Regions from separate parts of the Streptomyces sp. NPDC107522 genome, predicted to be linked through region 2. Evidence: riboswitches for the same ligand, from Rfam matches in the RefSeq annotation. Region 2 holds a riboswitch; the other holds the start of a gene.

Region 1 (3,400 bases), on a different contig from region 2:
TCGTTCGTCACGTCCTCGTTGACCTCGACGACCTCGCCGGTGACCGGGGAGTACAGGTCGGAGACGGACTTGGTCGACTCCAGCTCGCCGCAGGTGTCACCCGCGGTCACCGTCGAGCCGACCTCGGGGAGCTGGGCGTAGACGACATCGCCGAGCGCGTTGGCCGCGAACTCGGTGATGCCGACCGTCGCGACGCCGTCCTCGGCGGTCGACAGCCACTCGTGCTCCTTGCTGTAGCGCAGCTGCTGGGGGTTGCTCATGGCCTGAATTCTCCTGTACGCGCGGGAGTGGTGATGAATGGGGGACTGCTGGAAACGTGCGTGAACAGCGGAAATGTGCGCAGGGTCACGCGACGGACCGCTGCCAGTCTCTACGTCCGGCGTCGGCTTCGCCGCTTGTGGTGCTACTTCTGCCGCTTGTAGAACGGCAGCGCCACGACCTCGTACGGCTCATGGCTGCCGCGGATGTCCACGCCGACCCCGGCCGTTCCCGGCGCCGAGTGCGCCGCGTCGACGTACGCCATGGCGATCGGCTTGCCCAGCGTGGGTGAGGGCGCGCCCGAGGTGACCTCGCCGATGACCTCGGCGCCGGCGACGACCGGGTACCCGGCACGCGGGACGCGACGCCCCTCGGCGACCAGGCCGACCAGGACGCGCGGCGGGTTCTCGGAGGCGCGGGCGGCTGCCTCGGCGAGCGCCTCGCGCCCGACGAAGTCGCCCTCCTTCTCGAACTTCACCACCCGGCCGAGCCCGGCGTCGAAGGGAGTGAGGGAGGTCGACAGCTCATGCCCGTACAGCGGCATGCCCGCCTCGAGGCGCAGCGTGTCCCGGCAGGACAGCCCGCAGGGGACCAGGCCGACGCCCTCGCCCGCCTTGGTCAGCGCCTGCCACAGCTCGACCGCGTGCTCCGGCTTCACGAACAGTTCGAAGCCGTCCTCGCCGGTGTAGCCGGTGCGGGCGATGAGGGCGGGGACGCCGGCGACGGTGCCGGGCAGGCCGGCGTAGTACTTCAGGCCGTCGAGGTCGGCGTCCGTGAGGGACGCGAGGATGCCGGGGGACTGCGGACCCTGCACGGCGATCAGCGCGTACGCGTCCCGGTCGTCGCGCACCTCGGCGTCGAAGCCGGCGACCCGCTCGGTCAGGGCGTCCAGCACGACCTGGGCGTTGGAGGCGTTGGCGACGACCATGTACTCGGTCTCGGCGAGCCGGTAGACGATCAGGTCGTCGAGGATGCCGCCGTCGGCCCGGCAGATCATGGTGTAGCGGGCGCGGCCGACACCGACGGAGGCGATGTTGCCGACCAGGGCGTAGTTCAGGAAGGCGGCCGCCTGCGCGCCGGTGACAGTGATCTCACCCATGTGGGAGAGGTCGAACAGGCCGGCCTTGGTCCGCACGGCGTTGTGCTCGTCGCGCTCGGAGCCGTAGCGCAGGGGCATGTCCCAGCCGGCGAAGTCGGTCATGGTCGCGCCGAGCGAGCGATGCAGGGCATCGAGCGCGGTGTGGCGCGGTCCAGTGGGTTCGGTACTGCTCATCGGACGGTCGTCTCCCAAGGCAGGACGGGCGAGGTCGTTCCTCCCCATCTGTCATCGGAACCTGAGAGGTTCGCCACGACCGCCACGGGGACGATCACGGCTTGCACCTTGGGTGGAGCCACGCCTCTCTCTGCTGGTGGAGAGGGGGCGGCCCGCTTTTCAGATGTGCCTCGCCCGCGCGGTAACGGGGCCTGAGAGATTCAAGGGAGGGACTTGCTCCTTCGGCGCCCCAGCGCTGCACTGCTGGGGACTCTCCCGCGCGGATTCAAGCGGCCGGTATGCAGTTGGCGCGGACATCATTGCATGCCGGGCTCGTCCGTGGCAGGCCACGTCTGTAACCGGCTTGTGGCGGGAAGCGAACGAAAACACGAGAGATCCTCCATTACCTTCTCTTTACGCTCAGTGGGGATGGGGAATCCTGACCCCGGAGGAGGACGATGACGGTGAACCGCACCACGGCGTACGCCACGACCTCGGGCATCGCGCTGCCCAAGCAGCACACGGCCCCGGCCGGCGAAGCCCGCGGCACGTGCCCTGCACCCGTCGTCCGCGACCTGCGCGAGCGCTCCGGCCACAGCCCGCACGCCCTGCTCTTCGGCCCCAAGGACCTCGTCGTGGTCACCGGCCTGCCCGGCAGCGGCAAGTCCACGCTGATGGAGCGGACGGTGACGGGCATCCGCATCGACTCCCAGGACACCCGGGACCGCTGGGACGCCCGCATGCCCGGCTTCCTTCCCTACGGCGTCTACCGCCCCCTGGTACGCCTCGCGCACTATGCCGGACTGCGCCGCGCCCTGCGCTCCGGCGAGGGCGTCGTGGTGCACGACTGCGGGACCCAGGCCTGGGTGCGCGGCTGGCTGGCCCGCGCGGCCCGCCGCCGTGGCGGCACCCTCCACCTGCTGCTGCTCGACGTCACGCCGGACGCCGCTCTGGAAGGCCAGCGCGAGCGCGGCCGCGGCGTCTCCCGCTACGCCTTCCTGCGCCACCGCAGGGCGGCCGCCCGCCTGCTCGGCTCCGTGGAGAAGGGCGACCTGCCCCAGGGCTGCGGCTCGGCGGTACTGATCGACCGGTCGGCGGCGGACGTCCTGCGCCGGATCGGGTTCACGGGCTGAGCGACCCCGGGGCCTGGCCGGCCCTGGACCTGCCCCGCCCTGGACCTGCCCCGCCCCGACACCGGATAGCCTTTTGGGCCACAGACGTGGTTCACAGCAGGCGGTCAGACAGATGGACTTCCCAGCGGATCTCCCCGCGGACTTCCCGGCACAGACACACCTCCACCCGCACGGCGGCTGGCCCGGCAACGAGCTGGAGGAGGTGCTCTCGGCCTCCCTCGGCCTGCCGTCGGCGGGCGGCCGGATCATCGAGGTGCTGGGCCGCAGCTTCGTCTGGGTCCCCCTGCCCAACGGCGGCGGCCCGCACAGCGGCCCGCTGGACCTGCCCACGATGGAGATCGAGGGGCAGGCGTACGTCCCGGTCTTCAGCTCCGAGGAGCAGTTCCGCCAGGTCGTCGGCTCCCACATGTCGTACACCGTCGCCCCCGCCGTGGAGTTCGCCCGCGGCCTGCCCCCGCAGGTGGGCATCGCCGTGAACCCGGACGGCGTGGTCGGCGTCCCGCTGCCGCCGGTGGCGGTGGCCGAGCTCTGCCGCGTGGGCCGCACCCCGCTGGACGGCCTCACCTCCGGGGGCCGCGTCAAGCTCTACGAACCCGACTGGCAGGACGACCCGGTCGACTTCCTCGCGGCGGCCTCGGCCGAGTTCGCCGAAACCGGCGTCGTCGTCACGGCCCGCCGCTGCCTGGCAGCGATCGAGACGGCCGCCCCCGTGATGTTCATAGGCGTGGAACTCTCCCAGTGGGAGGGCGACCTGCGC
Region 2 (3,400 bases):
AAAGCGCGTCCTCGGTCTGCGCGTCCAGCGCCTCGATGTCACCCTCGACCCCGAAGGCCGTCCATACGGCGCCCAGCTGGGTCCGCGTGGTGGTCTCGTCGCACGCGACGGACACGTGGTCGGCGTCGACGAGCCGCAGGTTGACACCGTTCTGCCGGGCCGCGGCGACGACCTCGGCGGCCTTCGAAGGCACTCGTACGGTCAGCGTGTCGAAGTAGGAACCGTGCACGACCTCGACCCCGCCGGCCATGAGCCCCGCGGCCAGGATCGTGGCGTACCGATGGGTCCGCCGGGCGATGCCCTTCAGCCCCTCGGGCCCGTGGTAGACGGCGTACATCCCCGCCATCACGGCCAGCAGCACCTGAGCGGTGCAGATGTTGCTGGTCGCCTTCTCCCGCCGGATGTGCTGCTCACGGGTCTGCAGGGCGAGCCGGTAGGCCCTGTTCCCGTCGGCGTCGACGGACACCCCGACAAGCCGCCCGGGCAGGCTGCGCGCGAACTTCTCGTGTACGGCCATGTAGCCGGCGTGCGGCCCGCCGAAGCCCATCGGCACACCGAACCGCTGCGTCGTCCCGACTGCGATGTCCGCCCCGAGCTCACCGGGCGACTTCAGCAGCGTGAGCGCGAGCAGATCGGCGGCGACGGTGACGAGGGCACCGAGTTCATGCGCCTGCTCGATCACGGGCTTGATGTCCCGTACGACACCGGAGGCGCCCGGGTACTGGAGGAGCACGCCGTTGATCTCACGCCCGGCGATCTCGGCCGGAATGCCGTCACTGAGGTCGGCGACCACGACCTCCACCCCGGTGGGCTCGGCGCGGGTCTCGATCACGGCGATGGTCTGCGGCAGCACATCCGCGTCGACCAGGAACAGCCCCCTCTTGTTCCGGCCCATGCGCCGGGACAGGGACATGGCCTCGGCCGCGGCGGTCCCCTCGTCGAGCAGGGAGGCACCGGAGGTCGGCAGCCCCGTGAGGTCGGCCACCATGGTCTGGAAGTTCAGCAGGGCCTCGAGCCGCCCCTGGGAGATCTCGGGCTGGTACGGCGTGTAAGCGGTGTACCAGGCGGGGTTCTCCATGACGTTCCGCAGGATCACCGGCGGTGTGAAGGTCCCGTAGTACCCGAGCCCGATCATCGGGTCCAGCACCTGATTGCGGTCGGCGAGCGACCGCAGCTCAGCGAGCACCTCGGCCTCGGTACGCGCCCCGGGCAGATCCAGTGAGTCGGCGTTCTTGATCACATCCGGGACCGCGGCGGCGGTGAGCTCGTCGAGCGAGCCGTATCCGACCTGGGCGAGCATCTTGGCCCGAGCCTCATGATCGGGGCCAATATGACGCTGCTCGAAAGGGATTCCCTGTTCGAGCTCGGAGAGCGGAATGCGATGGGCGGTCATTGCGGAGGCCTCCTGGTCTGACACGACCTTCGAGGGGCACCACGGCGCGGGTACCCGGACGGCCTCCCCCTCTGTCATCTCAACCTGAGAGCTTCACCGGGTCACCCAAGGGTTCCCGGCTTTCACCGTCGGTGAGAGCGGAAGCCGTCGACACCCGCCCTGCTTTCCAGAGTGACCTCGTCCGTGCGGTACGTGGGCCTGAGAGATTCCGGGGAGGATTTGCTCCTTCGGCGCCTCCGGATGGTGTCCGGAGGACTCTCCCGCACGGGGTCAGCAGCCGCTAGCAAGCCTACCAGCGGGGTCAACGCACGGTTCTTCGAGTGGCCGCACACCCGGATGTGCCTTTTCGTAGTGCTTACGGATGAGTTGCGACCAAGTGGAGGGCCCGTGCAGACCGACATCGATCCGCGCAACCTGATCGGCCGCAAGGCCTTCGACCGCAACGGCACCAAGATCGGCACCATCGACGAGGTCTACCTCGACGACGCGACCGGAGTGCCGGAGTGGGCCGCGATACGCACCGGCCTCTTCTCCCGGGACGCCTTCGTCCCCCTGGAGCCCAGCGAACTGGTGGAGGGCACCCTCCACGTCCCCTTCGACCGCGCCCTGATCAAGGACGCCCCCGACTTCGGCGTAGGCCGCCACCTCTCCCCCGAACAGGAACTCCAGCTCTACCACCACTACGGCCTGGACGTGGCCGCACCACCCCCACCCCCGGACCGGGACTTCGGCAAGCTGGCAGGCACGGAGACCCCGAACGACAAGGGCCCCAAGACGCCCCACCCCCACCGCTGACCACGCCAACGCCGCCTATCCCACCCACAGGCCTCCCACCCCAAACAAACCCGCCCTCCCCCAGCCCTGACCAGCCGCCGCACGACGTCGACACCCCCCGTCGGACGACCTCCCACACCAACGCCACCGCGGCCTGCCACCCTGACAGCACACCGCTCACCCGCCACAGCTCCCCCGAGCCGACACCCACCCACTGAATTTCGCCCAGCACCGCCGCCGACCCGACACCGCCCTAAACCTCACGCAACTGCAGCCAGCCGTACCCCAAGCCGACGCCCCACCCGACACACGGCACCCCTGAGCCGACGCCCACCCCACACACGGCACCCCTGAGCCGACGCCCACCCCACACACGGCACCCCTGAGCCGACGCCCACCCCACACACGGCACCCCTGAGCCGACGCCCACCCGCACAGGGCACCCTCCACCCCACACAGCTGCAGACAGTCACGCCACCGCGCCCACGCCCACCCAGCAGACGGCGCCCCTCTCCGACGCAGCCGGTCGCGCCGCCAACCCAGCCCACCCGGCACGCGGCATCCCCTCTCCCACGCAGCTGCGGGCAGTCGTGCCGCTGGGGCGGCACGGGTGGGCGCAGCGGCACCCCGCCAGCGCGGGCGAGCGAACCCACCCCCGCCCGGCCCCCACGCCGGGCGAGCAACAACGCCGGCGCACCCCGCCGCCCTACCCAGGCACCGCAGGCGTCTCCCCCAAGCCCCCGCCCTTAGCCTCCCCTAGACCGACTTCCGTCTCCGAACCCCCGTCACCAACCCGACCAGCCCCACCTCTCCCAGCCCCTCCAGGCCTCCCCGACACCAACGGCAACGGATCCGCCCCCTCCAACCCCGGATCGTCCACCCGAAACGTCCGCACCCGCCCCGGCTCGGACCCAGGCGTCTCAAACCGCACCGTCACCCGCCCAAGCCCACTCCCCTGCACCCACCCATGCCCGTACTCGACATGCCGCACGTCATGCCCCGCAACCCACCGCCGCTCGACAGACACATCCCGCCGCTCCTCCGCAGCCTCCTCGTGCCCGCCCTCCTCCTCGGTGTACTCGACCCGCTCCCCCGCCGCTCCCGCCGCTCCCGCCGCCTGCGCGAACAGATCCTCCTGCGTGTAGTCGGCCAGCCCACTGACCCCGACCCCCAGCAACCGCACACCCCCCGTCGTGTCCACCGCATCCAGCAGCCGCGCCGCCGCCTCCCGCA

The links. A riboswitch is a leader RNA that binds a small molecule or an ion and turns the genes downstream of it on or off. The one in region 2 is predicted to bind glycine.
Region 1: another riboswitch for glycine. It lies ahead of gcvT (glycine cleavage system aminomethyltransferase GcvT); the one in region 2 lies ahead of gcvP (aminomethyl-transferring glycine dehydrogenase).

What each region holds. Positions count from the first base shown of each region.
Region 1 covers NZ_JBVKAU010000013.1:611-4,010, forward strand. The annotation lists gene gcvH (glycine cleavage system protein GcvH) at 1-260, opposite strand, end outside; gene gcvT (glycine cleavage system aminomethyltransferase GcvT) at 404-1,531, opposite strand; glycine riboswitch at 1,570-1,677, opposite strand; glycine riboswitch at 1,701-1,799, opposite strand; gene ACZ7L6_RS31770 (AAA family ATPase) at 1,969-2,643, shown strand; gene ACZ7L6_RS31775 (enhanced serine sensitivity protein SseB) at 2,756-3,400, shown strand, end outside.
Region 2 covers NZ_JBVKAU010000022.1:118,196-121,595, forward strand. The annotation lists gene gcvP (aminomethyl-transferring glycine dehydrogenase) at 1-1,393, opposite strand, end outside; glycine riboswitch at 1,570-1,666, opposite strand; gene ACZ7L6_RS39535 (PRC-barrel domain-containing protein) at 1,781-2,188, shown strand; gene ACZ7L6_RS39540 (DNA polymerase IV) at 2,874-3,400, opposite strand, start outside.